DNA from 4 places in the Rhizobium sp. PP-F2F-G48 genome. Region 4 is predicted to be linked to each of the others. Evidence: predicted binding sites of a transcription regulator. Region 4 holds the regulator's gene; each other region holds the start of a gene.
The links. The regulator PhoB, encoded in region 4, activates phosphate uptake and scavenging genes when phosphate is short. The targets are predictions, from matches to a motif close to TGTCATNNANCTGTCAT.
Positions count from the first base shown of each region.

Region 1 (7,678 bases), on a different contig from region 4:
GCAAGAAATGAGGGAACCCGCCAATCGAATGGCTGGCGGGCCCCGGACCAGATGTGAAGACGAACGCTTGCGGACGGATTCACGTGAAACATCAAGGCGCTGCCTCTGCTTGCGAGCAAAGTCGGCAGCCATCAGAAGCAGGGCTACGGGGTTTTTTATGCTGAAGAAGACGTTCGCACTGGCAGGTCTTGCACTGGCTGCAGCCACCGCCCTCGTACCGCAAGCAGCCTTTGCCGCCAGTTGCGGCAACACCTCCGCCGGCTTCGATGCCTGGGTGCAGGATTTCAAGCAGGAAGCCTCCGGCCGGATCAGCCCGGCCGTTCTCGATCGTGCCTTTGCCAATGTGAATTACAACACGGCGACCATCCGCGCCGACCGTGGCCAGAAGAGCTTCAAGCTTTCGCTCAACGAATTCATGAAGAAGCGCGGTGGTGCTGCCATCGTCTCGCGCGGAAAGAAGATGAAGGCGCAGAATGCGGCGCTCTTCGCGTCGATCGAACAGCGCTACGGCGTGCCCGCCGGACCGCTGATTGCGATCTGGGGCATGGAAACCGGCTTCGGCGGCTTCATGGGCAAGGAGCACACGCTGTCCGCCGTCTCCACGCTCGCCTATGACTGCCGTCGGTCCGACTATTTCACCGACCAGCTCTACGCAGCCCTGACGCTCGTCCAGCGCGGCGATCTCTCGACGGACGCCCGCGGTGCGGCGCATGGCGAAATCGGCCAGACGCAGTTCCTTCCGGCAAACGTCGTGAAGTACGGCGTCGACGGCGACGGCAACGGGCATGTCGACATGGTTCGGTCCAAGGCCGACGCCCTGACCTCCACGGCGAACTTCCTGCGCGGTCATGGCTGGCGGGCAGGGGGCGGCTACCAGCCGGGCCAGGCCAATTTCGGCGCGATCCAGGGCTGGAACGCCGCCAGCGTCTACCAGCAGGCAATCGCCCAGATCGCCGCCGACATCGACGGCTGATCTCTTCAATCCTGTCTTATGCGGAGCCCCGGCCAGACAACGGTCCGGGGCTTTTTCATATCCGGACATGGGCTCGGACGTGAAAAAGGCTGCGATGGTTTGATCCAGGCAGCCTTTTCACGCTCTCATGTCATGCGTCGCATCATGTTCCGGGCCGGGAAAAATCACCCGACTTCGGATCCATCACCCACAGTTCCCCGGTCGAAATATCGAACCAGGCGCCGTGAAGCTGCAGCTTGCCGCGCTGTTCTAGGATCTGCACGCAGGGGAACGTCCGCAGATTGACGATGGAATTGCGGATCGACACATGCTCCATCGCGCGCTGGCGCTCCGCTGCCGTCATGATGGCGTTGCCGGCGATCTGCTCGGCCGCCGGCTTCAGCATGTTCATCCATTTGCCGATGAAGTCGCCGGGTGACAATGGCTCCGCATCGGCATCGAGCACGGCCTTGATGCCGCCGCAGCGACCGTGTCCCATGACGACGATATCCTTGACGCGCAGCGACTGGACGGCGAATTCGAGTGCTGCCGACGTCGAATGATACTGGCCGTCCGGCTCGAAGGGCGGAACCATGTTGGCGACGTTGCGCACCACGAAGAGTTCGCCCGGGCCGCTGTCGAAGATCGTCTCCGGCGCCGCGCGCGAATCGCAGCACGCGACGATCAGGGTCTTCGGCTGCTGTCCGGATTCAGCCAGCGTCTTGTAGCGGGCCTGCTGCTCGGAGAAACGGCCGGTCATGAATTTCCGGTAGCCGCCAAGCAGGTTCTCTGGAAAATTATACATGTGACTTTGCCCTTTTTTCTGCCTGTGTTTAAACGCCGATGGTGCGATGAGGCAAGAGCATCGCGGCAGGTCGGTTAATGCGGACGTGGAAAGCACGCAAACCGCCCTTGAAGACGGCTCTCAGCGTTTGCGCGCCTGCCCCGGATGCATCAGGTGACGCATCTGCACGAGCGACATGGGACCCGTGAGGCAATGTGCATCCTGCTGCAGCGTCAGCTCGTCCGCGCCGCGACGCGCCGAACGGGCGACCATCTCGAACACGCTGGCGGTCGCAAGCTGCAGCGCCTTCTCCTCGCTGTGGCCCTCCAGAATCCTTCCCAGAAACAAAGCTGCCATCAGATCGCCTGTTCCGTTGGGCGGATTGTCGACCAGCCTGTGCTCGGCAAGCAGCGCGTGATGCCCGGAGAGATAGAGGTTGCCCGTGCTTCCATTCATCATCGCGATCGCCGATGTCACCAACATCCGCGATGGCCCAAGCGCCAGAGCCGCTTCGAGAATGGCCGCATTGCTGTCGAGAGCGGCGCTCGAAAGCCAGGACAGCTCGAACCGGTTCGGCGTGGCCAACCCCGCGAGCGGAATCAAGCGATCCCGAATGCCCGAGGCCACCGTTTCCGGCACGTAGAGATCGCCCCTGTCGCCGATCACCGGATCGCAGGCATAGAGGAGGTGAGGGTTGCGCGCCTTCAGCGTCTCCACCAGCCGCGCGACCGCCTCGATCTGCTGCGCATTGCCGAGATACCCGGACAGCACGGCGCGGACCTCGCCGATCCAGGGCGACGCCGCAAGCTCGCCCAGCATGGCATCGAACGTCTCGGGATCGATCGCCATCCGCGTCGAGCGGCCATGGCCGGGATGCCAGGGCATGATGACGGTCGGCACGGCCCAGACGGTGAAGCCCAATGTTTCCAGCGCAAACACGGCTGCCCGATTGCCGACGGAGCCGCGCATGACGTGGCTGGAAATGACGATGACGGTGCCGGCAGCGGTCTCGGACATGCAGCGGGTCTTTCTCTCGGGCGCGCTCCCGACAGATCGCCCAATGGTCATACCGCTGTCAACTGTGCATGGGAGGGGAGGGAAGGTGGAAACCACGTGACGCGGAACACCGGCACTAAGGCACATCGGCGCTTTGGAAGAAACTGGCAGGCTTGCGGTCGCAAATGCGAATTCTTCTGCTAGGTTCAGGGAAAAACAACGGTCGGAGGACGCAAAATCATGGGCACACGACATCATCCGAAGAAAACCCGGTTGATCGGCGACATCGAGCAGGCGGCCGAGCGCCTCGGTCAGCCTTTCCTGTCGCCGGCCATCCTCTTCGGACGCGCGAGCCCCGATGATATCGCCGCCTACGATATCGGCATGCTCGCCAGCGCCGCCGTCCACGCCTACAGAGAAATCAAAGCCCGCAGGAAAGACACCTCCCGCGTCACCGTGACCGATCTGGAAAGCGTCAGGCCCGGCGGGGCAGCGATCTCCGTCCTCTGCGTCACCGACCGCAACATGCCCTTCCTCTATGATTCCGTCATGGGCGAGGTCACCAGCCGGCATCGCGACCTGTCGCTTGCCGTCCACCCGATCCTCGTGGTCTCCAAGGGTTCCGAACCCGTCCTGTTCGACCCCGAGGAAGAGAGCGATCCCGCCGACCGGGTGAGCCATATCCAGATCCATCTCAGCCATCTTTCGCCCGACGAGGCGAAAGCACTGGTCGAGGCGGTTGAAACGGTGCTCGCGCAGGTCCACCAGGCCGTCGGCGATTGGGAGCCGATGAAGACGCTCCTTGGCGAGGCCATGGGTGAGCTGGAACGGCATGCCGCAAACAAGCGCGAGGCCGATCGCGACGAGGCCCTCGCCTTCCTGACATGGCTGCGCGACGACAATTTCACCTTCCTCGGCATGCGCGAATACAGCTATTCCGGCGACGGGCAGAAAGCGACGCTCGACCGCGGCACCGGCCATGGCCTCGGCATTCTCTCCGACCCCAATGTGCGCGTGCTGCGCCAGGGGCTCGACGCCGTGGTCACCACGCCGGAAATCCTCGCCTTCCTGCAAGGTCCGGATTTCCTGATCGTCACCAAGGCGAATACGAAGGCCGTCGTCCACCGCCGTGCCTATATGGATTACATCGGCATCAAGCGCTTCGACGCCAAGGGCAACGTTATCGGCGAATTGCGCGTCGTCGGGCTCTTCACCTCCACGGCCTATACGCGTTCGGCCTCCGACATTCCGCTGCTGCGGCTCAAGGTGCGGCGGGTCATCGAGCACTTCGGCTTCGACCCGCACGGCCACTCCGGCAAGATGCTCATCAACACGCTGGAATCCTATCCGCGCGACGATCTTTTCCAGATCGACGTCGAGGAACTGCAGGCCTTCTGCGAGCAGATCAACGAACTCGCCGATCGCCCGCGCGTCCGCGTTCTCCCGCGCATCGACCGCTTCGACCGCTTCGTCTCGATCATCGTCTACGTCCCGCGCGAACAGTATGATTCCCGCGTGCGCGAGCGCATCGGCGATCTCTTTAAGGATCTCTACGAAGGCCGGGTTTCCGCCTATTATCCGGCCTTTCCGGCTGGCGGTCTCGCCCGCGTCCATTTCATCATCGGCCGTTCCGGCGGCACGACGCCGCGGATTGCCCAGAGCACGCTTGAAGACGCCGTCCGCGAGATCGTCACGCGCTGGGCCGATCGCTTCCATCTGCTCGCCCGTCGCGATGGTGTCGCGCTGAGCGTGACCGAAGGCTACCAGGCGGCGTTCACCCCTGCAGAAGCCTATGCCGACCTGCCCGATATCGCAGCTGTGCGGACGGACGACCCGATCCGCATCGCGTTCTACGAGCGTCACAGGCCACAACTGGCACAGGACGCCGAACCGGATACCACCGAGGCTGAGACTGCCGATCGGCTCGAGCTGAAAATCTTCCACGCCGATCACGCCGTTTCCCTCTCCCAGCGCGTGCCGCTGCTCGAAAACCTCGGTTTCCGCGTCGTCAGCGAGCAGACGCATGACATCTCCATTTCCGACGGAGACGGCGAGCGATTGGTGGTCTTGCACGACATGGAGCTGATCCACCGCGACGGAAAAACGCTCGACGTCTCGTCCATGGGACCGCTTCTGGAAGAGGCCTTTCTGTCCGCCTGGACGGGCAAGATCGAGGATGACGCCTTCAACCGGCTGATCCTCCTCTCCGGCCTCAATGCCCGCGACGTGACGGTGCTGCGCGCTTACGCGCGATATCTCCGCCAGGCCGGCATCCCCTATTCCCAGGGTCTGATCGCCGAGACGCTCAACAAATACCCCCGGGTTTCAGCCGCTATCTTCCATCTCTTCATTGCCCGGATGGACCCGAAAACCGAGGAAACGGCGCGATCGCGAGAGGTCTCCGCGCTCCAGGCAAGCCTTGAAGACGCGCTCAACGCGGTGCCGAGCCTCGATGAGGACCGCATTCTCCGGCGCATGATGAACGCGGTGCTTTCGACGCTGCGCACCAATTATTTCCAGCGCGACGAAGCCGGCGAACCGCGCGTCATGCTGGCCTTCAAGTTCGATCCGAAGCTTCTGGACGGCCTGCCGGAACCGCGGCCCTTCCGCGAGATCTTCGTCTACGGCGTCGAGGTGGAAGGCGTGCATCTGCGTTTCGGCAAGGTCGCCCGCGGCGGCCTGCGCTGGTCGGACCGGGCACAGGACTATCGCACCGAGGTGCTGGGGCTCGTCAAGGCGCAGCAGGTCAAGAACGCGGTGATCGTGCCTGTCGGCGCCAAGGGCGGTTTCTTCCCCAAGCTGCTGCCGGCCGGCGGCGCGCGCGACGAGATTTTCCGCGTCGGCACCGAGGCCTACAAGACCTATATCCGCACCATGCTGTCGATCACCGACAACATCGTCGATCAGCAGATCGTGCCCCCGAACGACACGCTGCGGCTGGATGGTGACGATCCCTATTTCGTCGTCGCCGCCGACAAGGGCACGGCCACCTTCTCAGATACGGCCAACGGTCTGGCGCAGGACGCCGGCTTCTGGCTCGACGATGCCTTCGCCTCCGGCGGCTCCGCTGGCTACGACCACAAGAAGATGGGGATCACCGCGCGCGGTGCCTGGGAGACCGTCAAGCGCCACTTCCGCGAAATGAACATCGACATCCAGACGACCCCCTTCAGCGTCGTCGGCGTCGGCGACATGTCGGGCGACGTCTTTGGCAACGGCATGCTGCTGTCGCGCCAGATCCGCCTTATCGGCGCCTTCGACCATCGCGACATCATCATCGACCCCGATCCCGACATCGCCGCCTCCTTTGCCGAGCGCGAGCGGCTGTTCGCGCTGCCCCGCTCAAGTTGGCAGGATTACGACCGCTCCGCGCTGTCGACGGGCGGCATGATCATTCCGCGAACGGAAAAATCGGTGAAGCTGACCCCGGAAGCGGCGGCAGCCATCGGGCTTGAGAAGACGCAGGCAACCCCCTTCGAAATCATGACGGCCATTCTGAAGGCGCGCGTCGATCTGCTCTGGTTCGGCGGCATCGGCACCTATGTCCGCGGACCGACCGAGACCGATTCCGATGTCGGCGATCGTGCGAACGACCCGATCCGCATCACCGCGGACGAGGTCGGCGCGCGGGTGATCGGCGAGGGCGCCAATCTCGGCGTCACGCAGCGTGGCCGCATCGCCTTCGGCCTTGCCGGCGGCCGCTGCAATTCCGACGCCATCGACAACTCGGCCGGCGTCAATTCCTCCGACGTCGAGGTCAATATCAAGATCGCGCTGGCTTCTGCCATGCGCGACGGCCGCCTGACGCGCGCCAAGCGCAACACGCTGCTGGCATCCATGACCGATGAAGTCGCGTCCCTGGTGCTCCACAACAATTACCAGCAGTCGCTCGCGATTTCGCTGACGGAAATGCAGGGCGCCGCCAATCGCACCTCGCTTGCGCGCCTGATGACGCGACTGGAGACGGAAGGGCTGCTCAACCGCAAGGTCGAGGTCCTGCCGAACGACAGCGCGCTCAGCGAACGCTACCAGTCCGGCAAGGCGCTGACCCGTGCCGAAATCGGCGTGCTGCTCTCCTATGCCAAGATCGTTCTCTTCGACGAGATCGTGGACAGCGACCTGCCGGACGACCCCTATTTTCACGAGACGCTGATCGGCTACTTCCCCGGCAGGATGCAGAAGGCGCATCAGGGCGATATCGAGACCCATCGCCTGCGGCGCGAGATCATCGCCACGCTGCTCTGCAACGACGTCATCAACCGGGGCGGACCGGCCTTCGTCTCCACCATGATCGACCAGACCGGCTTCCTGCCGGCCGATGTGGTGAAAGCCGCCGTGCTGACCCGTGACGGTTACGACCTGCCGCGCCTCTACAAGGCCATCGACGCGCTCGACAACAAGGTGCCGGGTAGCGTCCAGAACGAACTCTACCAGGATGTCGGGCGCATCTTCGCCATCGTTACCGAGCGCACCTTGCGAACCCGTGCGACCACCGGGCCACTCGGCCAGGCGATCGACAGGCTGCGCAAGGCTCTGGAAAACCTGAAGACGGCCGCACATGGCGCCGTGCCCGAAGAAGCGGGCACGGAGATCGAGGCGCGCGCTGCAGCTCTGATCGAAAAAAGCGTTCCCGAGGCACTGGCGCGGGATATCTCGCAGCTGTTCCTCATCACGCTCGTGCCGGAAATCATGCAGATCTCCGGGGTGGCGGGAACCTCGCTCGGCCGAACCGCGCAGAGCTACTTCGCGGTGACGCAGAGCCTCAAGGTCGGCCGGTTGCTGGCAGCGGCCGAGCGCATCATCACCACGGATCCTTACGAGGCCATGGCGCTTGCCCGCAGCACCAGCGATATCGCCGATGCCCGCCGCGCGATCACGATCGCCGCGCTCACCCAGCGCAAGGGCGAAAAGCAGCCGGTGCTTGCCTGGCAGGAAGGGGCTGCCGA
Region 1 covers NZ_SLVH01000004.1:85,579-93,256, reverse strand. Annotated here, with positions in the region: gene C8J36_RS11705 (lytic transglycosylase domain-containing protein) at 158-973, shown strand; gene C8J36_RS11700 (carbonic anhydrase) at 1,116-1,757, opposite strand; gene pdxY (pyridoxal kinase PdxY) at 1,878-2,753, opposite strand; gene C8J36_RS11690 (NAD-glutamate dehydrogenase) at 2,973-7,678, shown strand, end outside.
Region 1: a site for PhoB is predicted at 2,799-2,815, ahead of C8J36_RS11690 (NAD-glutamate dehydrogenase). Genes of this name have one in related genera too.

Region 2 (7,678 bases), on a different contig from region 4:
TCGTCGCCAGCGGGTCCTACGATGCGGTGCGCGCGCAGGCGCCGGACGATGTCGTCGAGATCGACCATCGGCCGCACCTCATCCTGCCCGGCTTCATCGACACCCACGTCCATTTTCCCCAGATGCAGGTCATCGGCTCCTATGCCGCCAATCTGCTGGAATGGCTGAACACCTACACATTTCCCGAGGAATGCCGCTTCGTGGAAACGGCGCATGCCGCGCGCATTGCCGTCCATTTCTTCGACGAGATGATCCGCCACGGCACGACGACGGCGGTCGCCTACTGCTCTGTCCACAAGGCCTCGGCCGACGCATTCTTCACGGAAGCCATGAAGCGCGATATGCGCATGATCGCCGGCAAGGTGATGATGGACCGCAACGCACCGCAGGGCCTGCTCGACACGCCCCAAGTCGGCTATGACGAGACGCGGGCAGTCATCGCCGAATGGCACGGCAAGGGCCGCAATCACGTCGCCATCACCCCCCGCTTCGCCATCACCTCGACACCGGAACAGATGTCGGCCGCGCAGACGCTCGCAGCCGAGTTCCCGGACCTGCACATCCAGACGCATCTCTCGGAAAACCGCGACGAGATCGACTACACGCTTTCGCTTTATCCCGATGCCGCCGACTACACCGATGTCTATGCGAGCTACGGTCTCATGGGTCCCAAATCCCTGTTCGGCCACGCCATCCATCTGTCGGAGCGCGAGCGGGACGTGATGAGCGAGACCGGCTCGGTCGCGGTGCACTGCCCCACCTCCAACCTCTTCCTCGGCTCCGGCCTGTTTCCGCTGAAGGAACTGGCGCGGCGGGAAAAGCCGGTGCGAATCTCCGTCGCCTCCGATATCGGTGGCGGATCGAGCTATTCCATGCTGCGCACCATGGACGAGGCCTACAAGATCCAGCAATTGCTGGGCGAGCGGCTGAACCCGTTCGAGAGCTACTACTATCTGACGCTCGGCAATGCCGAGGCGCTCACCCTGTCCGACCGGATCGGCACGCTGGAACCGGGAACCGACGCCGATCTGATCGTGCTCGACATGGCGGCGACGCCGGCCATGGCGCTGAAGGCCGAGGTCGTGGCCTCGCTTTCCGACGAACTCTTCCTCCTGCAGACCATGGGCGACGACCGGGCCGTGGTGGAGACCTATGTCGCCGGCCGGGCCGCAAAAACCACTTTGAGATAACTGGTCAATAAAATTGACCAGTTGCACGCCTGACGCTTAACGCCCGGCTTTCGGCATGCTAGGACGAAGGCAACACCTCTTGCGGAGCCGCCCATGCCGTCCCTCGAAATCAGCGATCTGAAAGCTTTGGCGAAACGCCGCGTACCAAAAATGTTCTTCGACTATGCCGATAGCGGCGCCTGGACCGAGGGCACCTATCGCGCCAATGAGACGGACTATCAGAAGATCAAGCTGCGCCAGCGGGTGCTGGTCGACATGACCAACCGGTCGCTCGCCACCACCATGATCGGGCAAAAGGTCTCGATGCCGGTGGCGCTTTCGCCGACCGGGCTCACCGGCATGCAGCATGCCGATGGCGAGATGCTGGCGGCGCAGGCGGCGGAAGAGTTCGGCGTGCCCTTCACCCTGTCGACCATGAGCATCTGCTCGATCGAGGACGTCGCCTCGGTCACGACCAAACCGTTCTGGTTCCAGCTCTACGTCATGAAGGACCGCGATTTCGTCCGCAATCTCATCGATCGCGCCAAGGCTGCAAAGTGCTCGGCGCTGGTGCTGACGCTCGACCTGCAGATCCTCGGGCAGCGACACAAGGACCTGCGCAACGGTCTCTCCGCGCCGCCGAAGTTCACGCCCAAGCACATCTGGCAGATGGCGACGCGGCCCAGCTGGTGCCTGAAAATGTTGAAGACCCAGCGGCGCGGCTTCGGCAACATCGTCGGCCATGCCAAGAACGTCTCGGACCTCTCTTCCCTGTCGGCCTGGACGGCGGAGCAGTTCGACCCGAAACTCTCCTGGGACGACGTCGCCTGGATCAAGCAGCTCTGGGGCGGCCCGCTGATCCTCAAGGGCATCCTCGATCCGGAAGATGCCCGCATGGCAGCGAAGACCGGCGCGGATGCGATCATCGTCTCCAATCATGGCGGACGCCAGCTGGACGGCGCCGCATCCTCGATCGCCATGCTGCCCCGCATCGTCGATGCGGTCGGCGGCGACATAGAGATCCATATCGATGGCGGCATCCGTTCCGGGCAGGATATCCTGAAGGCTGTGGCGCTCGGCGCACAGGGAACCTATATCGGCCGCCCGTTCCTCTACGGGCTCGGCGCCGGCGGCAAGACCGGCGTGCTGCTGGCGCTCGAAATCCTGCGCAAGGAGCTCGACATCACCATGGCGCTCTGCGGCAAGCGCGACATTCTGGATGTCGACAGCAATATTCTCGACGTCTGAAGCCGGTCAGCTTCCCCGGTAGGTCGAGTAGCTGAAGGGCGAGAGCAGCAGCGGCACGTGATAATGCGCTGCGGGGTCGGCAATCCCGAAGCGCAGCGGGATCATGTCGAGAAAGGGCGGATCGGACAGCGCCGTGCCGCTCGCCTTCAGATAGTCGCCGGCGTGAAAGACGAGCTCATAGGTCCCGCGCACGAGCGCATCGCCTTCGAGAAGCGGCGCGTCCACCCGCCCGTCGCTGTTCGTCGCGACGATCTTCAGAAGCGTGCGCCCCTCACCCTCGATGTGGAACAGCGCGATCTGCAAACCGGCCGCGGGACGGCCGAGCGCCGTGTCGAGAACATGCGTTGTCAGGCGGCCGGTGGCGGACATGATGACCTCTTTTCGATGAACCCGACGGGACCGTTCCCGCAGGGCCTGAGACTATGGTTTCCAAATGAACGAGATCAGCCCTCAGATATCGACGAGGCCGCGATCGTGAACGGCGTTTCGAAGAAGACCTCTTCCAGATTGGGCTCGCGCCCCTCGCGATCGACCACGAGGAAATCGCTGACGGCACCGACGGCGACCAGGGGATGATGCCAGACGTTCCGGCCATATTGCACGCCCTGACGGCCCGAACAGGCAAAGACCCGGGGACGACCGGGCCGGCCATCCTCGTCCTCCGCCGCGACAGCAAGCCAGGAGCGGTTGTCGAGCGGAACGAAACTCTGGGAGCCCCACGGGTGCCGCTCCATCATATCCACCACATAGGGAAACAGCCGGGGCTGTCCGCGAAAGATGCTGATGATCACGCGGGCATCCTCACCGGCCGCCTCCGTCGTGCTCAAGGCATGAAACCGCTCCGTCGTCCCGCCATTGATGAGCCGCATCGTTGCGGGATCGGCCTCGATGACGCTGCCGAACGGCGCGAAGGCTTCCGCCGTCAGCGGTTCGATGGGCAGAACCAGACCGCTCATGCACCCGATCCAGACGCAGGCGCCGATCCAGGCCCAGATCCAGGCCCCGATCCGGGAAGAAGCGCGTCCAGCCGCAGCCGGGCGATCGTCTCGACCTCGGCCGTGGCGGTCGCGAACTCCTCGTCCGGCGTGTTGTCCAGCCGTGCCTCGAAGGCCGCGAGAATGTCGTCCTTCGTCTTTCCGCGCACCGCGATAATGAAAGGGAAGCCGAACTTGTCGGTATAGATCGCATTGCAGGTGGTGAAGCGGGCGTGCTCGTCCGGCGTCAGCCGATCGAGACCGGCCGAGGCCTGTTCCGCCTTGCTGTCGGCGGTCAGCCCGCCGGCGATCGCCAGCCGTCCGGCGAGATCGGGATGGGCGCGCAGCACCTGCAGTCGCTTTTCCGGCAATGCGGCCCGAAACGCCCGGACCATGGCCGCATGCACGGTGGCGGCCGTCAGTGGCCCCTCCGCCAGACCGTCGAGCGCGTCCTCGGCGACCCATTGCGAATGCTCGAAAATCCCGCCGAACCGGGCAATAAACGCCTGCCCGTCCGCGCTGTCTCTGGAGATGCTCACAGGCCGCCCTCCGGCTTGTGGTGCGCATGCCAGTGATGCGCGATATCGATCCGCTTGGCGATCCAGACCTTGTCCTTCGACAGCACGTAATCGACGAAGCGCGCCAACGCCGCCGCCCGTCCGGGCCGCCCGACGAGACGGCAGTGGAGGCCGATATTCATCATCTTCGGGCTGCCATTGGCACCCTCCTCGTAGAGCACGTCAAACGTATCCTTCAGATAGGTAAAGAACTGGTCGCCGGAATTGAAACCCTGCGGCGTGGCGAACCGCATGTCATTGGCATCCAGCGTGTAGGGAATGATGAGATGCGGCGTCTCCGGCGTCTTGCCCGGCACCCAGTAGGGCAGCTCGTCGGCATAGCTGTCGGAGGAATAGAGGAAGCCGCCCTCCTCGATGACGAGCTTCAGGGTGTTGTCCGAAGGCTTGCCCTGATAGAGCCCGAGCGGGTGCGAGCCGGTCAGCTCCGTGTGCAGGCGCACGGCGTCCCGTATATGGCGGCGCTCCTCCTCCTCGGTGAAGTCCTTGTATTCGAGCCACCGATAGCCGTGGCTGGCGATTTCCCAATCGGCTTCCTTCATGGCGGCGACGGCGTCGGGATTGCGGGCCATCGCCAGCGTCACACCATAGACCGTGACCGGCACGTTGCGGCTGGTAAACAGGCGCCACAGCCGCCAGAATCCGGCGCGCGACCCATATTCGTAGATGGATTCCATGTTGAGGTTACGCTGCCCCGGCCAGGGCTGGGCGCCGACGATCTCCGACAGCAGCGACTCGGAGGCCTTCTCGCCATCCATGATCGTGCTCTCGCCACCTTCTTCATAGTTGACGACGAACTGAACGGCGATCCGGGCCGCGCCGGGCCAGTGAACCTCGGGCAGGTGACGGCCATAGCCGACGAGATCGCGCGGTGTCGAAAAATCCATGTCGTACCCTCTTTGTCGCCAAACGGTACCATCCGAAACGGGAAAGTCGAGGCATAAAGATCGATATCGACAGGCGAAACGAGGCGGTCGTCGCGCCCTGCACGCTGCGGACGCGGCGCGGCTCTTTCCTTTACGCGCCGGCCTTTACGCGCCGGTGGTCAGCCGCCGCATGGCCTTGGCCATCTGCACTTCCCGCGCGGGCGTCGCCGCCGATGTCGTGGGGTCGGAAGGTGCGGCGAAGCGCGCCGTCGGCTTGTGGGCCGAGAGCTTGCCGAGGGGATGCTGGGAATGGACGCGCAACGGCGCCCCCGCGCCCGGTTCGATGAACAAAGCAAGGCTTGCGACCTTCACCGGCTGCGCGAGCGCCGCGGCGAACTGCATCCGCAACGGCCCTTCCATCTTCTGGCGCATCGCGGCCGTCATCGGTCCGGTCAGCATCATGTGAAAGCGGTATTCGTCCATGACGAAGGGATCGCCCCAGCGATGCAGGTTGGAAAACTGCGGCGCCGTCAGCTTGTCGGCGTTCAGACGCGCGATGTCCCCATCGGTGAAGGGCGCCCGGAACTCGTCGAAGGCCTGAACGACCCGCGCCGCCAGATGCGTCAGCGGTTCGCACGGGACGCGCGGGCTGAGCCCGAACGCGCTGCCGAGCCAGGAGACTTCGAGATCGGGGATTTCGAACGGGCCGATCTCGCCGGCAAACCGCATCATCGCCTTCAGCAGCGCCGATTCGGTTCTGTCCCCGGCCAGATGAAACGGCGCCTTGATCGATCCGTGAAAGCCGTAGCGCCGGGGAACGGCGGTGTAATACGCCATGTCCTGCGCAGAGCATCCTGCGACCGACAGTTGTTCGCAAAGATCGCCGGAATAGACGTTGCGCCCCAGCCAGTCGGCGGCAGCCACGGAAAGCGGATCGTGGATCGGCGGAGTGAAGCAGATGGCGTAGCGCATGGCAAACCTCGGTTTACCCCCTGCGCTACGTGATTTGCATGACAGCCTGACGAAGCCGGCCTCTGTCACGGCGCGAAATCCAGGGAACCCGAGCGCCGTCCAAACGTTTATCGAGCATCAAGCCAGAAGAGGAGACGGAACGTGACCTATCACAACCCCAATCTGAATGACGGCAGCCTCAATATGCCGGGTGACAGCTCTAAACTTCAGGATGCCAGCATCGTGGAGACTCACGACCTGATCGCAAGCGACAAGGTCGAAGGCACACGCGTCTACGGTGCCGATGGCGAGCGGATCGGTTCGATCGAGCGACTGATCATCGGAAAGCGCAACGGCCAGGTCGCCTATGCCGTTCTCGGCTTTGGCGGCTTCCTCGGCATCGGCGAGGATCACTATCCGATCCCGTGGACGAAGCTGAGCTATGATGAAGCTTTGGGCGGCTATCGCACGGAATTGACGCGCGAGCAGGTCCAGAAGGCGCCGAAATATCGCAGCGACGACGAATATGCGTGGAACCGCGAAAACGGCCGCCAGGTCTACGATTATTACGGCGTGCCGCCTTACTGGATGTAGGTTTCACATACGGACGACAGATGCGGGGCGCGCCGGACGGCAGCGCCCCTTTTTCATGGGCTCAGATTTTCGACGGGTCGGCGATGACCTCCGCGAGGTCCTTATATTCTTCGCAGTCCGTGCCGCAGATCGACTTGATGGTGTCGAGCTGGGCACGCGCGAGATCGATCTGACCCTTCACCACATAGGCCTCGCCCAGATATTCCCGAACCTTCGCGTAGTTCGGGTCCTTGTCGACCGACTTGAGATAGTAGCCGATGCCCTCGTCGGTCTTTCCGAGCTTGCGCGTTGCATAGCCGCGATAGTTCAGAACTTCGGCCGTCTCCTGATCCTTGACCGTATCCAGAACCTCCAGCGCCTCGGCATAGCGCTCCGCCTTGGCAAGCGCATAGGCATAATCCGCCTTGTTCTCGTCCGTCAGATTGGAGCCCTGCTGCTTGACGCATTTCTTGGTCTTCTGGTCGTAGACCTCGCCCTTCTTGCAGACGGGCGTGCTCGGGCTGTCATCCCCCGCTGCAAGGGCCGGCGACAGGAAAAGGCCCGAAGCGAGGCAAGCGCCGGCAACGAGGGACAGGACGTGTTTGGACATCGACATGGGATCCTCCAGGCTGACGGATAGGTCATCCGCAACTGTCGAATATTCTTACAGACGCAGGCAGATCGCGGCAAGCCGCGAGATCAGGCGCGTGATGGCGCGCCGAGGTGGTTTTCGCATCGGAACGATGCGGGAAGCGTCATCGCCCCTTCAGGATCCGTCGGCCGTCCGCCGAGGCCCTCCACCACGGCCCGCGCCAAGCGATGGGCGATGCCGAAACTGATCTTGAAGCCGCCGGTCATCAGGTGCAGGCGCGGATGATCCGGATGCACGCCGGCCATCGGGTCCCGCCCGACCGCGCGCGGACGCAGCCCCGCCCAGCGCTCGAGGATCGGCGCACCGGCGAGCGCCGGAACCAGTGTCTCCGCCTTTGCGAGAAGACCGTCGAGCCGCTGGTCCGTCGCGAGCGGGTCGGCATACTCTACCTCGCTGGTGCTGCCGATCGCCACGCCGCCCGCGTCATGCGCGATGACATAGACGCCGTCCGAATAGAGGATCGGCAGGCCCGGATCGAGATCGACCGCAAGCCGCGCCGCCTGTCCCTTGACGCCGGTGCCGCTCGCCGGCCTCGGCGCTCCGCCCACAACCTTCGGCAGACCGTCGATCATCGGAAAACTGTCGACGCCTGCGGCCAGCACGATATGCCCTGCATGAACGACGCTGCCGTCGGACAAAACCACCTGCCCGCGCTGCGGATCGATGCCGC
Region 2 covers NZ_SLVH01000001.1:305,749-313,426, reverse strand. Annotated here, with positions in the region: gene guaD (guanine deaminase) at 1-1,190, shown strand, start outside; gene C8J36_RS01455 (alpha-hydroxy acid oxidase) at 1,284-2,417, shown strand; gene uraH (hydroxyisourate hydrolase) at 2,424-2,786, opposite strand; gene C8J36_RS01445 (ureidoglycolate lyase) at 2,861-3,373, opposite strand; gene uraD (2-oxo-4-hydroxy-4-carboxy-5-ureidoimidazoline decarboxylase) at 3,370-3,930, opposite strand; gene puuE (allantoinase PuuE) at 3,927-4,853, opposite strand; gene C8J36_RS01430 (DUF1045 domain-containing protein) at 4,998-5,804, opposite strand; gene C8J36_RS01425 (PRC-barrel domain-containing protein) at 5,988-6,377, shown strand; gene C8J36_RS01420 (tetratricopeptide repeat protein) at 6,439-6,972, opposite strand; gene C8J36_RS01415 (FAD-binding oxidoreductase) at 7,056-7,678, opposite strand, start outside.
Region 2: a site for PhoB is predicted at 5,843-5,859, ahead of C8J36_RS01430 (DUF1045 domain-containing protein). Genes of this name have one in related genera too.

Region 3 (7,678 bases), on a different contig from region 4:
CAGAAGGTCGGCGATGACCTGTCCGCTCTCTCGATCAAGGCTTGCCGTGGGCTCGTCGGCAATGACCACGCCCGGCCCGCGAACCAGCGCGCGCGCAATGGCGACGCGCTGCATTTCGCCGCGCGACATCGTCTCCACCACCTGCCCGGGCCGATCGAGGCCCATTTCGGCGAGGAGATCGCGTGCCCTCCGCTTCACCGCGGCGGACGCCTGCGCGGCAAGGCGCGCCGGCAACAGCACGTTATCGAGTGCCGACAGGCCGGGGAAGAGATGGAAATCCTGCATGACGAGACCGACATGCTCCCCGCGCCAACGATCACGCCGATGCTCAGCAAGCCGCACGAGGTCGGTCCCGCTCCACTCCACCTGTCCCGTGCGGACAGGCTCCAGACCCGAGATGAGATTGACGAAGGTGCTCTTGCCGGAGCCCGAGGCGCCCGTCACCGCGATACTCTCCCCCGCATCGACCTGCAGACGCGGGACGGAGAGGACCGGTGCGGCAAGCCCGGAGTAGGATACGGTAATGTCCTTGAGCGTCAGAGACAGCATCGTTCACACCGACCAGTAGTGGGCGTCGCGCAGGCGCAGGCGACTGACGAAGCCGGTCTCGGGATCCGTCCACGTGCCGACGTCCAGCGTGCCGGAAACCGAGATCCGCGTGCCCGGCTGAACGAAGGTCTGTGCCGCGTCGAGATAGACGACGACGATATTGTCCGGCCAGTCGGAGTCCGACGAGCAGAAGGGGCAGATCGACATGGGGATTTCGGTGAGGACGAAGAAGGCCGCTTCGGCCTTGAGCGGCGGCGCCATGAAGCCGCTCATCGTCACGCCCTTGCCGTTCAACGCCTTCACCGTGTCGGAAAAGGTCAGGCCGAGAACGCCGACGCTGCCATAGAGATCGTCAAAGCCGATCTCGGTATCCGCAGCAGTGGCCGGCGACAGCGCAGCCATGGCCGGCAGAGATGCGAGCAAGCCGAGGAATGTGCGGCGTCGCAGAGCGTCAATGTTTGTCATAGCGTATCCTCGATCGGACGCCGTGGACTGTGCCATCCCCATTCGAAGCGACATTGCTTCAATGCGGGATGCTGCGGCACAAGCCATGAATCGCAGCACTTCCGGCGTGCCATGCGCGCCGGAAGTGCCTTATCGTGCGAGATCGATGCTTACTTCGCGCCGATCTTCTCCGGCGAGCCGAGAGCGAGGCTGTCGGCCAGCACGCGGTAGATGTCGCTTTCTTCCATGTAGCCCTTGAACGCTTCCGAACCGGGACCGGTTGCCTGCAGCACGACGTCATCGACCGCGTGGACCGCGCTGTCGGACGTCTTCGGCAGGTTGCCTTCGCGCAGCACGGCGCCGGGAACGTCCTTATAGGCCGGGTTGGCGACGTATTCCTTCTTCTCGTTCTGGATGGCCGGCTCGAAGGGGCCGTCGAGCTTCGGGCGGAACGTCTCGTAGTAGTCCGGGAAGTTGCTGGAGAAGACGGCCAGGCGGCGCGTCGGATCGACCTTGTCGGGATAGCCGTCGCCGTCCTTGTCCTCATAGTTCGGGAAGCCGGCATCGGCGTAGACGCCGACCTTCTGGCGCATCTCGGTGCCCGGCTTCTCGTCGTCGATGGTGCCGATGACCGAAACGCCGTGCGTGTGGTCGCCGGTGACGACGATCAGCGTATCCGGGTTCTTGGCAGCAAACTCCCGCGCGACGCCGACGGCCTTGTCGAACTCGATCGTTTCATACAGCGCCCGGTCCCAGTCCATCGGATGGGACATCTTGTCGATCGAGGCGCCCTCGACCATCAGGAAGAAGCCGTCCTGGTTCTTGGACAGCTGCGTCAGCGCGGCGTTGGTCATGTCGACCAGGCCGGGCTGGTTCGGGAACTTGGAAACCGTCCCCTTCTTCAGAATGTTGCGATCGAGGACCGTGTCCATATTGCCGGTGTTGAACAGGCCGAGCAGCTTGGCGGCGTTGGTGCCGGACGAGGCTTCGAGCTCGGTCTTGTCGGTTGCCAGCGCATAGCCGGCATCCTTGAACAGCTGGATATAGTCCTTGTCGTCCTTGCGCTTGGAGCCCGGCGTCGCCTGCGGCAGGAAATAGGCGGAGCCGCCGCCGAGGATGACGTCCGGCTGCACGGTGTAGAACATGCCGACGATATCGGCCTTGTCGGCGCGCTTGCGGGTGTGAGAAACGACGGCGGCGGGCGTCGCGTCCTCGATCTCGGCGGTGGAGACGACGCCGATCGCCTTCTTCGTGGTGCGGCGCAGAGCTTCGGCGATGGTTTCGACCTTGGGGTCGTCGAGGCTCGCCGGCGTACGGTCGGCATAGACGCCCAGCGCGTTGACGGCCGTCTTGTGGCCGGTCATGTAGGCCGACATCGTGTTGGCGCTGTCGGTCGCGATTGCGTCGGTTGCCGATGTGCCGACGAAGGCCATGTGATCGAGATCGTCCATGGCGAGACGGCCATTGGCCTTTCCTTCGGTCATGCCCTTGGACATGATGCGGGCGCCGGTGCGGTGCGCGACGGACAGGCCGTCGCCGAGCAGGAAGATCACATTCTTCGCCTTCGGCTGCGCGGTGGTCTCGTAGACCTCCCAGGTCACCGATTTCGTCTCGCCACCGGCGGTCACGTCGACCTTGTAGCTGCCGGCCTTGAGGATCCGCGCGCCGCGCAGGATCAGGGCGGACCCGAGAACCTTGTCGTCCTTGCCCTTTTCCTCGGCGACGAATTCCGCGGCCGAGCCGAGCGTTGCGGTGTAATCCTCACCGTTGACGGTGACCTTCACATCCTCCGCCTTCACCACGGCGGGCAGCTCGATCTTGAAGTCGAACGGCGATCCGGCGAGAATCGTCGCACGGGACAGCGGGTAGACGGTCGTGGCCTGGGCCGTGCCGGCAAGGATGGTGGTCGCGACAAGCGCTGCAAGAAGGGTCCGCATGAAAACCTCGTTCGGGTGGAGAGGAGACTGAATGCGGCAGCCATAACCGCCCTGTGTGACGGTTGGATGATGGTCGTCACGCCGGTTGCAGAAAGAGGACGGTTCGTTGCTCGGTTCGGGGTGCCGCAGACGGGCTCGCCGCTACGCTTCGTCCTCGTCCTCGTCGATCACGCCGGTTAGCCGCATGCCCTCGATCCAGGTTGCGCCGTCCTTGCGGATGACGCGCTTCGGGCGGCTTCCGCAGCGCTGCGAAACGGCGGCGGCCAGTGCTTCGGAGTGCGTAACGATCCAGATCTGGCTGGCCGCCGCAGCCCTCGCGATCATGTCGGCGAGCGGCGGCAGCATATCCGGATGCAGGCTCGCCTCCGGCTCGTTCAGCGCGATCAGCGGCGGCTGCCGGTAGGACATGAGCGCCGCGGCCAGAGCGAGAAAGCGGACCTGCCCGTCGGAGAGTTCGCGCGGCTGGAAGACGCGTTGGGGAAAATCAGGAAAGATCAGGCCGAACGCCGCGAATTCCCCGGGCTCCGGCACGTGCAGCCTCGCGCCGCCAAGGGCTGCGGCAATCGCCCGGTCGAGTTCGACCGTGTCGCCGCGGGTGTGGACGAGCGTCGCAAAGACCGCGGCCAGATTTCCGCCATCCTCATCGAGAAGTGGTGACGTGACGGCAAGACATGGTCGGCGCAGTGGCGCATCCCGGTCGGTGCGAAAGCCGTGGAAGAAGCGCCAGCCATCGACCAGCCGCCGGAACGCGCCGATCTCCGGATAATTTCCGGCATCGCCGAGCATGGCGATTGCGGTCTCCGAGGTCATCGCCGGCTGCGGATACTCCTCCATCCGCCCGCGTGCGCCGCGCACCATCACGCCCGGCCCGGTGCGCTTCATCATCGTGACCGGTCTTGCGCCGCCTTCGACCGACAGCACCTCTTCCTTGATCTGCGGCTCGAAAGCGAAGCCGGCGGCGGCCTTCGGCGGCCTCAAGCCCGCCTCGACGCCGTAGCGGAACGTCACCGCCCGCTCCTCGTCCAGCACCTCGACATCGAGCTTGATGCGGAAGTTCTTCTCGATTCGTCTTGGGCCCGACCAGAGCGCGGAGGCCATCCCGCCTTCCGCCGCGATCTCGTAGGCGAGCGAGCCCGTCACGGCGGCCTGCACGAGTTGTAAAGCGCGATAGAGGTTGGACTTGCCGACGCCGTTTTCGCCGATGAACATGTTGACGCTTCCCAAATCCATGCGGATCGAGCGAAGCGAACGGTAGTTCCGGGCGGACATCGAGCGGAGCATCATGATCGTTGTCTACACCGGGTCCGATGCTTGATGAAAGCGCGTGGCGTGACCAAATCCCCAGGTTGCCGTCGCCGTTGCGAGGCTCGATCAGGCCCCTTCCCGCGCCGTCCCGGCAGCGTGCGGATCGCGGAGCAGCGCGATGACGGCGTCCTGCAACAGGACGCGATGGCGGCCGCGCATCGTGGCCTCGCCGAGATCGCGGCCGAAGATATGTCCGAAGGTATGGCGGTTGGAGATGCGGAAGAAGCAGAAGGACGAGATCAGCATATGCAGGTCGATGGGATCGACCTCGCGGCGGAACACGCCGGTTTCCTGTCCCCGCCGAAGGATCGCGGCGATGGTGTCGATGATCGACGTGTTGAGCCGGCCGAGGCTCGAGGACTGGCGCATGTGGCTGGCGCGATGGATGTTCTCGATCGTGACCAGACGGATGAAATCGGGATTGGCCTCGTCATAGTCGAAGGTAAAGCCGATCAGACGGCGCATGGCATCGACAGGGTCTCCATCCGCCAGACGCAGCTCCGCCTCCACCTTGCGGATGTCGGCATAGGCATGTTCGAGCACGGCGAGGTACAGGCCCTCTTTCGAGCTGAAGTGATAGTAGATCATCCGCTTGGAGGTGCGCGTGCGCTCCGCAATGGCATCGACGCGGGCCCCCGAAAGACCGTTGGCCGCAAACTCCTCGCGCGCGACAAGCAGAATGTCGTCACGGGTTTTCGTCGTGCGATCCCTCTGCTTCACTCGCCGTTGACCGGCGCGCAGACCACTTTCCGCATCCCCGGTCTCGTCAACACGGTCCGTGTCGGCAATATCCGTCGTCATTCTCCCCGATCCCCTCCCCTGGGCGTGGCCAACCGAACGCCTCGGCAGACCTATCCTGCACGTTATCCCCTGCCGCGTCATTCATCGAGTTGAAAGCCGGAAACTTTCGCATTGACTTAACGAACCAGTTCGTACACTTTTACATCATGAGACGCTGGCCGGGAAGTGGCCTGTGCGGTCTCGTCATCAGACGTCATGTTTGCCGGACGATCGAACGTCTTCCGGCCCAACAGAGCGACGGCTGGACATGACGACGGTGACAGAGGGTCTGGAGGGATCCGCATCGGCGATCGGGAGCAGACGATCCGGCAGGGAGTGTCGGGTCGCATGGGAGGACTTTCATGAAACGGATCGTCGATCTGTATTTTGCGCTACTGCGCGTCTCCATTGCCCTGCTCCTGGCAGCGATGGTCATTCTCGTTTTCACCAATGTCGTCCTGCGCTATGCGCTGAACAGCGGCCTGACGATTTCGGAAGAAATGTCGCGGCTGGCCTTCGTCTGGCTGGTCTTCCTGGGCGCGGCCGTCGCGCTGCGCGAGCATGCCCATATCGGCATCGACACCATGATCCGCGCCCTGCCACCGAAACTGGCGAAAGCGGCGGTGCTTCTCGGTTATCTCCTGATGCTGCTCGCCTGCGTCCTTCTTCTCCAGGGCGCCTGGGCGCAGTCGGTTCTGACCTGGAGCGCGGTCACGCCCGCGGCGGGCATCTCCATGGCCTGGTTCATGATCCCCGCCGTCGTCTTTTCGGTGACGGCCCTGCTGCATCTCGGGGCCGAGATGCTCGCAATTCTCACCGGCCGCCTCGATGTCGCAAATATCGTTCTCGTGCAGGAATCCGAGGATCTGCCGCCACCGACCGCCACGCCCGCACCGCCGCTTCCAGCGGCATCCGGCTTCGGTCGCTGAGGGGGAGACGACGATGGTCATCGCGGTTTTTCTCGGCTCGCTTCTCGGCACCATGGCATTGGGCATGCCGATCGCCTTCGCACTGATCCTTTCGGGGATCGCGCTCATGGTCCACATGGATCTTTTCGACGGGCAGATCGTCGCCCAGACGATCCTGCAGGGCGCCGACAGCTTCACGCTCATTGCCGTGCCTTTCTTCATGCTGGCCGGCGAGGTCATGAACCAGGGCGGCCTTTCCAAGCGCATCGTCAATCTCGCGATTGCGCTGGTCGGGCATAAGCGCGGCGGTCTGGGCTTCGTCTGCATCCTTGCAGCCTGCGTTCTCTCCAGCCTGTCCGGCTCGGCCGTGGCGGATGCGGCGGCGCTCGCCGCGCTCCTGATGCCGATGATGATCAAGTCCGGTCACGATCCGGCCCGTTCGGGCGGCCTCATCGCCTCCTCGGCCATCATCGGCCCGATCATCCCGCCCTCCATCGGCTTCATTCTCTACGGCGTCGTCGGCGGCGTCTCCATCACCAAGCTTTTCCTCGCGGGCATCGCGCCCGGCCTGATGATCGGCGCGGCGCTGTGCATCGCCTGGCTGGTGGTGATCCGCAAGGAGACCTTCGCCATGCCCCCGAAAGCCTCGTGGGCGGAGCGTCGGCATGCGCTGGTGTCGAGCCTCTGGGCGCTGATGCTGCCGGTCATCATCATCTTCGGACTGAAACTCGGCGTGTTCACGCCGACCGAAGCGGGCGTCGTCGCTGCCGTCTATTCGCTGTTCGTCGCCATGGTCGTCTATCGCGAGCTGACGCCCGGCATGCTGCTCGACGTCTTCATCTCAGCCGCAAAGACCACCGCCATCGTCATGTTCCTGGTGGCCGCCGCCTCGGTTTCCGCCTGGCTGATCACGATTGCCGACCTGCCGGGCGCGATGGTGGCGCTGCTGGAACCGCTGATGGGCAACCAGACGCTGCTGCTGATCGCCATCATGGTGCTGATCGTCGCGGTCGGCACCGCCATGGACATGACGCCGACCATCCTCATCCTGACGCCGGTGCTTTTGCCGGTCGTCAAGCAGGCCGGCATCGATCCCGTCTATTTCGGCGTGCTGTTCATCATCAACAATTCCATCGGCCTCATCACGCCGCCGGTCGGCACGGTGCTCAACGTCGTCTGCGGCGTCGGCAAGATCTCGATGGAAAAACTCATCAAGGGCGTCTGGCCGTTCATGATCGCGCAGCTGATCGTGCTCATCCTGCTCGTCCTGTTCCCCGTCCTCGTCACCGGCCCGGCGGCTTTCTTCGCCGGCCGCTGACCCCACGACCTGCCGCGCCGGCGTCCAAGGGAGGGCCCGGCGGGGAAACCATAAGCAACCAAGGCGTCGGGAGGCGCCGATACCCGGAGGAAACCCCATGAGACTGACCCAAACGATCGCCGCCCTGCTGGCGGCCGCATCCATCTTCGGCGCCGCCGGCGCCCATGCCGAGATCAGCGAACGGACCATCAAGTTCGCCGCCCAGAACTCCAAGGGCCACCCCCAGGTCATGGGCATGGAGCGCTTCGCGGAAATCGTGAAGGAAAAGAGCGGCGGCAAGATCGAGGTCAAGCTGTTCCCCGGCGGCACGCTCGGTGGCGACGTCCAGACGCTCGCCTCCGTACAGGGCGGAATCGTCGAGATGAGCGTCATGAATGCCGGCATTCTCTCCGGCACCATCAAGGAATTCGGCGTGGTCGACCTGCCGTTCCTGTTCG
Region 3 covers NZ_SLVH01000009.1:122,706-130,383, forward strand. Annotated here, with positions in the region: gene C8J36_RS19225 (ATP-binding cassette domain-containing protein) at 1-549, opposite strand, end outside; gene C8J36_RS19230 (hypothetical protein) at 553-951, opposite strand; gene C8J36_RS19235 (alkaline phosphatase) at 1,164-2,930, opposite strand; gene C8J36_RS19240 (AAA family ATPase) at 3,072-4,214, opposite strand; gene C8J36_RS19245 (TetR family transcriptional regulator) at 4,302-5,036, opposite strand; gene C8J36_RS19250 (TRAP transporter small permease) at 5,378-5,944, shown strand; gene C8J36_RS19255 (TRAP transporter large permease subunit) at 5,958-7,241, shown strand; gene C8J36_RS19260 (TRAP transporter substrate-binding protein) at 7,339-7,678, shown strand, end outside.
Region 3: a site for PhoB is predicted at 2,986-3,002, ahead of C8J36_RS19235 (alkaline phosphatase). Genes of this name have one in related genera too.

Region 4 (7,678 bases):
CGTCCAGCATCGGGCCCAACTGGACCGCGCGACCGCGCACGTCGAGACCTTCCACCTGGAAGGGTACGACGCGGTCATCGCCCGCATAACCGAATTCGCCGAGATCTGGTCCTTTGTCCACCATGTCCATGCTCCTGATGCAAGACCCGCCGCGGCGAGCCCGAACGCAGATGACGGCGCCCCGGACAGGTCCGGGAATCGCAAGCCGCAACTCCATTCTATTGGATTGATATGAAATGCCAGCAAAAAACCGTGGCATTCCGCTTTGCACCTAGATCGGTGGCCGGATGCCGGTTTTCAAGGTTTCGGCCTTGTGCGCCGAGCGCCGCGGCTCAGAGAGCGCCCAGGCACCAGGCGAGAATCGACTTCTGGGCATGAAGGCGGTTCTCCGCCTCGTCGAACACCACCGATTGACGACCGTCGATCACCTCGTCGGTCACTTCCTCGCCGCGGTGTGCCGGCAGGCAGTGCATGAAGAGCGCGTTCTCGTCCGCCTTCGACATCAGGGCAGAATTGACCTGATAGGGCTGGAAGACATTGTGGCCGCGGGCGCGGTGCTCCTGGTTCATGGACACCCAGGTGTCCGTCACCACGCAATCGGCACCGGCGACGGTCTTTTCCGCATCGTGCGACAACACGACATTGCCGCCATTGTTGCGCGCCCAATTGAGGATCTTGTCGTCGGGCTCGGAGCCGAGCGGTACGGCCATCTTCATCGTGTAGCCGAAGCGGGCCGACCCCTCGATGAAGGAATGCAGCACGTTGTTGCCGTCCCCTGTCCAGGCGATGGTCTTGCCCTTCACCGGGCCGCTGTGCTCCTCGAAGGTCATGATATCGGCCATGATCTGGCAGGGATGCGTCGTGTCCGTCAGAGCGTTGATGACGGGAACGGTCGCGTGTTCGGCAAGCTCAAGCAGACGGCTGTGATCCGTCGTGCGGATCATGATGGCATCGACGTAACGTGAGAGAACCTTGGCCGTATCGCCGATGGTCTCGGCACGGCCGAGCTGCATTTCCGTGCCCGACAGGAACAGCGTCTCGCCGCCGAGCTGGCGCATGCCGACATCGAACGACACGCGGGTCCGGGTCGAAGGTTTTTCGAAGATCATGGCGAGCATCTTGCCGGCCAGCGGCTTTTCCGCGGTCCCGGCCTTGGTCGCTGCCTTTCGCACCCGGGCATCATCGATGATCGAGCGCAGGTTCTCCGCCGACATGGCGGAGAGATCGAGGAAGTGCCGGGTATCAGCCATGAAAATGCGGTGTCCTGTCCTTGTCCCGTCGGGGCTTTCAGCTCCCTGCCCGGGCCTGGGTGTCGGTCGATGCCGAGGTATGGTGGCGGGGTTTGACGTTACGCCGTCGCGCGCTGCTTGACCGTCGTCAGCGTTTCGCTGGCGCGCTCGATGCGGGCAAGGCCTTCACGGGCTTCTTCCGCGCTGGTGATCAGCGGCGGCAGCAGACGGATGACGTTTTCCCCTGCGGGAACGGCCAGCATCCGCTCCGCCCGGATCGCCTTCAGCAATTCGGCGGAGGGCACGGCGGCCTTGATACCGAGCATGAGGCCTTCGCCGCGGATTTCCTCGATCACATCGGGGAACCGATCGGCAAGCGATGCGAGCCCCTGACGGAAGACCAGCGCGACGTCGCGCACATGCTCGAGAAAGCCGTCGCCGAGAACGACGTCGAGTACGGCATTGCCGACGGCCATGGCCAGCGGATTGCCGCCATAGGTGGACCCATGCGTGCCCGCGACCATGCCGGACGCAGCCTCTTCCGTCGCCAAGCACGCGCCGAGCGGGAAGCCGCCGCCAATGCCCTTGGCAGCTGCGAGGATATCTGGCGCGATGCCGGACCATTCATAGGCAAACAGCTTGCCGGTCCGCCCGACGCCGCACTGGACTTCATCGAAGATCAGCATCAGGCCGTGTTCGTCGCAAAGCGCGCGCAGCGCCTGCAGGAAGGCCTTGGAGGCCGGGCGAATACCACCCTCGCCCTGGATCGGCTCGATCAGGATCGCCGCAGTCTCTTCGGTGATCGCATCCTTGACGGCGTCGAGATCGGCGAAGGGCACCTGGACGAAGCCGGGTGCCTTCGGGCCGAAGCCTTCGAGATATTTTTCCTGGCCGCCGGCCGCAATCGTCGCGAGCGTGCGCCCATGGAAGGCACCTTCGAACGTGATGACGTGGAAACGCTCCGGCCGCCCCTTGGCGAACTGGTAGCGACGCGCCGTCTTGATGGCGCATTCCAGAGCTTCGGCACCGGAATTGGTGAAAAAGACCTTGTCGGCGAAGGTGTTGTCCGTCAGCCGCTTGGCAAGCTTTTCCTGGCCGGGGATCTCGTAGAGGTTCGACAGATGCCAGACCTTCTCGGCCTGGTCCTTGAGCGCTGCAACAAGATGCGGATGCGCATGGCCGAGCGAATTGACGGCCACGCCCGCGGCGAAATCGAGATAGCGCGCGCCATCTTCCGCCACCAGCCAGACACCTTCGCCGCGCTCGAAGCGCAGCGGCGCACGCATGTAGGTCTCGTAAAGCGGGGTTGCCTCGGCCATCGTGCCTATCTCCTCGTCCTGTCCGCACGCGCTTTGCGGGGAAGGTTCGATCCGTTTTCGCAGGGACCGGCAGTGCCGGCCCGAAATGAAAAATACCGCCCTGACGGCGGCGAGCGCACTATCGGTTTTTCAGGTGCCGCTGTCAACAAAAGTCCCGGAAATACGGGTCTGGCATGCGTTTTCCGGGCGCGATGCTTTCCGGCAAAAAGACCTTGCAAATATATCACGCAACGGCAGCAAGTTGGGGAAAACCCAAAAATCGATTCGGGTCGATTCCCCGGACTCTTGTCACGGAGTCACCCCGTCTCTAGGTTAGCAAGGAATTGCTAGACGCATGCGGCGGACCTAGTCACCAGAAGAGTCAAGGCGTTGCAGCTTCGGAGCCATCCGGGGCGCGGTGAGGGATTCGTCCTTCCGTATGCCTGGAATGGAGACGACAATGAACTGGACTGACGAGCGGGTAGAGAGACTGAAGAAGCTGTGGGCCGAAGGCCTGAGCGCGAGCCAGATCGCGGCGCAGCTCGGCGGCGTCAGCCGAAATGCGGTCATCGGCAAGGTTCACCGCCTGTCGCTCCCCGGCCGCGCAAAGGCAGGCGGAGCCTCGCCGAGCGCAACCCGTCCGAAGCGTCCCGTCGTCGCCGCACGCCCGGCAGCACCGGAAGCCATCGTTGCCAACGCGGCTCCCCGCGCCGTTCCCCAGCGTCCGATGGCCCGTCCTGTCAACGCGATGAACGTCATCGAAGATTCCGAAAGCGTCTTCGCGCCGGAAACCGCACTGACCGTCACCGGTAGCGGCGCCGGCGCAACGGGCAGCAATGTCGTCGTGCCGATGTCGCGCAAGCTGGTTCTGACGCAGCTCACCGACCGCACCTGCAAGTGGCCGATCGGCGACCCGATGAAGGACGAGTTTCACTTCTGCGGCAATGACTCGCCGGATAGCTCGCCCTATTGCACCTTCCACGCCAAGCTTGCCTACCAGCCCTCGGCCGAGCGCCGTCGCGCCCGATAAGGGTCCGCGTTTTCAGACAGAGCAAAAAAAGAAATCGCCTTCTTCGTTCTGCGAAGAAGGCGATTTCATTTGTCCTTACTGTCAATCTGGGAAGATCGCCGCGCGCCAGGAACGATGCGTTCCCAGCTCTAAAGATGCAAGCGTTCAGCTTTCCAGCGAGTAACCCGCGCCGCGGACGGTCCGGATGACGTCCTGCATGTTGGAAAAGTTGAGGGCCTTGCGCAGGCGACCGACATGGACGTCGACGGTCCTCTCGTCCACATAGATATCATGCCCCCAGACGCCATCGAGAAGCTGCGAGCGCGAGAAGACGCGGCCGGGCGAGGCCATGAAGAATTCGAGCAGGCGAAACTCGGTCGGGCCGAGGCGGACTTCGCGGGTCTTGCGATGGACGCGGTGCGTCTCGCGATCGAGCTCGATGTCGCCGCACTTCAACAGCGAGGACAGCACTTCGGGACGCGCGCGGCGCAGCATGGCCTTGACGCGCGCGATCAGCTCGGGCGTCGAGAACGGCTTGACGACATAATCGTCGGCGCCGGTGGCAAGGCCGCGAACCCGCTCGCTCTCTTCGCCGCGCGCCGTCAGCATGATGATCGGCAGGCGCTCGGTCTCGCTGCGCTGGCGCAGGCGCCGGCAAAGCTCGATGCCGGACACGCCGGGCAGCATCCAGTCGAGGATCAGGAGATCCGGCAGCCGTTCCTGCAAGCGGACTTCCGCCTCGTCGCCCCGGTTGATGGTATCGACGTCGAAGCCTTCGGCCTCGAGATTGTACCGCAGGAGAACGCTCAGGGCTTCTTCATCTTCGACAACGGCAATTTTCGGCTGCATTTCTGGACTCCGTAGTGTCCTCGTCGCATGACGAGGCTTTCGCCAGAACCCGAAGGCGGCGATCATCGTTGACTGTTCAGGCATGGCGGCGGGAAACCGCCCTTTCGGCCGCCGATCCCTCAACCGAGGCATCGACCGCGTTCAAGACCGGAGACGATGGGCGCAGGAGCGTTTCCCTCCTGCGCCGTTCGCTCAGGTGGCGAGTGCGCCGACGGTGTTCGACGAGTCGTCTTTCGGGCGTTCGCCGAGCGGCTGCGCGCCGGTCGTCATGTAGTAGATCGTCTCGGCGATGTTGGTCGCGTGGTCGCCGATGCGTTCGATGTTCTTGGCGCAGAACAGGAGATGCGTGCAGGGCGTGATGTTGCGCGGATCTTCCATCATATAGGTCAGGAGTTCGCGGAACAGCGAGGTGTAGATCGCGTCGATCTCGCCGTCACGCTCGCGGATGGCCTTGGCCTTTTCGGCCGAACGGGAGGCGTAGACATCCAGCACTTCCTTCAGCTGCATCAACGTCAGCTCGGCCAGATGCTCGATCCCGCGGGACAGCTGGCGCGGCAGGCTGGCGCTGGACACGGCGATAACGCGCTTGGCCGTGTTCTTGCCAAGGTCGCCCACGCGCTCGAGATCGGCCGCGATGCGGATCGATCCCATGATCTCGCGCAGGTCGGCCGCCATCGGCTGACGCTTGGCGATCGTCACGATCGCCTTTTCGCCGATCTGGCGTTCGGCATCGTCGAGCACGACATCGTCGGAAATGACCTTCTGGGCGAGACCCAGATCGGCGTTGACGAGGGCGCGTACGGATTCCGCGACCATCTGCTCGGCAAGGCCACCCATCTCGGAGATGCGGCGGCTGAGATATTTCAGGTCTTCGTCATAGACGGATACGATATGGGTTGCCATGGATCCTGTCCTTGGAGTTCGGTCACGGGCGCTTCGCTGTCGGTCGGGCGACCGATCAGCCGAAGCGTCCCATGATGTAATCCTGGGTGCGCTGGTCATCCGGATTGGTGAACATCTTGTCGGTATCGTTCTCCTCGACGAGATTGCCGAGGTGGAACATGGCGGTGCGCTGCGAAACGCGGGCGGCCTGCTGCATGGAGTGCGTGACGATCACGATCGTGTAGTTGGCGCGCAGTTCGTGGATCAGTTCCTCGACCTTGGCAGTGGCGATCGGATCGAGCGCCGAGCAAGGCTCGTCCATGAGGATGACCTCGGGGCTGACGGCAACGGCGCGTGCGATGCAGAGACGCTGCTGCTGGCCGCCAGAGAGGCCGGTGCCGGATTCGTGCAGGCGATCCTTCACCTCGTTCCAGAGGCCGGCCTTCTGCAGGCTCTGCTCGACGATGGCGTCGAGTTCGGCCTTGCTGCGGGCCAGACCGTGGATCTTCGGCCCGTAGGTCACGTTCTCATAGATCGACTTCGGGAACGGGTTCGGCTTCTGGAAGACCATGCCGACGCGGGCGCGAAGTTCGACGACGTCGATCGAGGGATCGTAGATATCGCCGTCATCGAGCGTGATCTTGCCGGTCACCCGGCAGTGATCGATCGTGTCGTTCATGCGGTTGAGCGTCCGCAGGAAGGTCGACTTGCCGCAGCCGGACGGGCCGATCAGGGCCGTGACCGTGTTCTCGCGGATGTTGAGGTTCACGTCGAACAGCGCGCGCTTTTCGCCGTAGTAGACCGACACATCCTTGCCGATCATCTTGTGAGGGACAGCATTCATCTTCTGATCGACCGCCTTTTCGAGAGTCGCTTCTGACATCATGTTCATAATTCTCTACCTCACTACCAGCGTCGTTCAAAGCGGCGCCGCAACAGGATTGCGCCCAGGTTCATGACCACCAGGAAAATCAGGAGCACGATGATCGCGCCGGAGGTCCGTTCGACAAATGCACGTTCGGCTTCGTTGGCCCACATGTAGATCTGGACCGGCAAAGCCGTCGAAGGTTCGAGCGGCGAGCCCGGGAAATCGACCACGAAGGCCACCATGCCGATGAGCAGCAGCGGTGCGGTCTCGCCGAGCGCATGCGCAAGGCCGATGATGGTGCCCGTGAGGATACCCGGCATGGCAAGCGGCAGGACATGGTGGAAGATGGTCTGCATCTTCGAGGCACCGAGGCCCAGGGCTGCGGCCCGGATGGACGGCGGCACCGCCTTCAGCGCGGCACGCGTGGCGATGATGATGGTGGGCAGCGTCATCAGCGTGAGGACGAGGCCACCGACGAGAGCCGCCGAGCGCGGCATGCCGGCGAAGTTGATGAAGATCGACAGGCCGAGCAGACCGTAGACGATGGAAGGAACGGCCGCGAGGTTGTTGATGTTGACCTCGATGAGGTCGGTCAGCTTGTTCTTCGGCGCGAACTCTTCGAGATAGATCGAGGCGGAGACCCCGATCGGCAGCGCGAGCGCCAGAACGATCAGCATCATGTAGAGCGAGCCGAGCGCTGCGACGCCGATGCCGGCGGCTTCCGGCCGCGACGAGGCGCCCGAGGTGAAGAGGCCCGTGTTGAAGGACTTCGTCATCGCCCCGTCCTGCGCGAGCGTCTGCATCCAGGCGAGCTGCTTGTCCTTTACCTTACGGTTGGCCTCATCGACCGTCACGTCGATCTGGCCCTTGTTGGCCGAGTCGATATTGCCTTCGGCGAGCAGCGCCACCGGCACCGTCTGGCCGATGATGGCCGGATTGGCGACGACGACGTCGCGGAGCTGCGTGCGGGCGCTGGCCGAGACCATATCGGTCGCCAGCTTGACGTCGGCGCGGTTGTTGGGATCGATGCCCAGCTTCTGCACGAGCGCATCGCGCACCAGCAGTGGATAGTTCGCCGTCATCAGCTTGGCGGGGTTGGTCGCCCGTTCGTTCTTCGGATCGATGACCTTTTCGCTGAACGTGATCGGCAGGACGATCTCGGTCTGCAGGAAGGCGGTATAGCCCTTGGAGACGACGGTCCAGAGGAGGAGGCCGAGAAAGAAGATGCCGATGGAGATCGCCCCGATGCCATAGGCCCGGAAGCGGCGTTCTGCGGCGTAGCGGCGCTTGATGCCGATATCGCGACGGCTGACGGCGGGACGCGGCGATGAACCGGCGAGAGATGTGGTCATGTCGGTCATTCGTACTGTTCCCGGTATTTGCGCACGATGTAGAGCGCGTAAATGTTGAGGCAGAGCGTGATGGCGAACAGCGTGATGCCGAGCGCGAAGGCGACGAGGGTCTGCGGAGAGGTGAACTCCAGGTCGCCCGTCAGCTGGTTGACGATCTTCACCGTGACCGTGGTCATCGGCTCGAAGGGATT
Region 4 covers NZ_SLVH01000003.1:573,944-581,621, forward strand. Annotated here, with positions in the region: gene C8J36_RS10705 (Hsp33 family molecular chaperone) at 1-124, opposite strand, end outside; gene argF (ornithine carbamoyltransferase) at 333-1,250, opposite strand; gene C8J36_RS10715 (aspartate aminotransferase family protein) at 1,349-2,548, opposite strand; gene C8J36_RS10720 (GcrA family cell cycle regulator) at 2,988-3,557, shown strand; gene phoB (phosphate regulon transcriptional regulator PhoB) at 3,702-4,385, opposite strand; gene phoU (phosphate signaling complex protein PhoU) at 4,578-5,288, opposite strand; gene pstB (phosphate ABC transporter ATP-binding protein PstB) at 5,344-6,159, opposite strand; gene pstA (phosphate ABC transporter permease PstA) at 6,174-7,496, opposite strand; gene pstC (phosphate ABC transporter permease subunit PstC) at 7,493-7,678, opposite strand, start outside.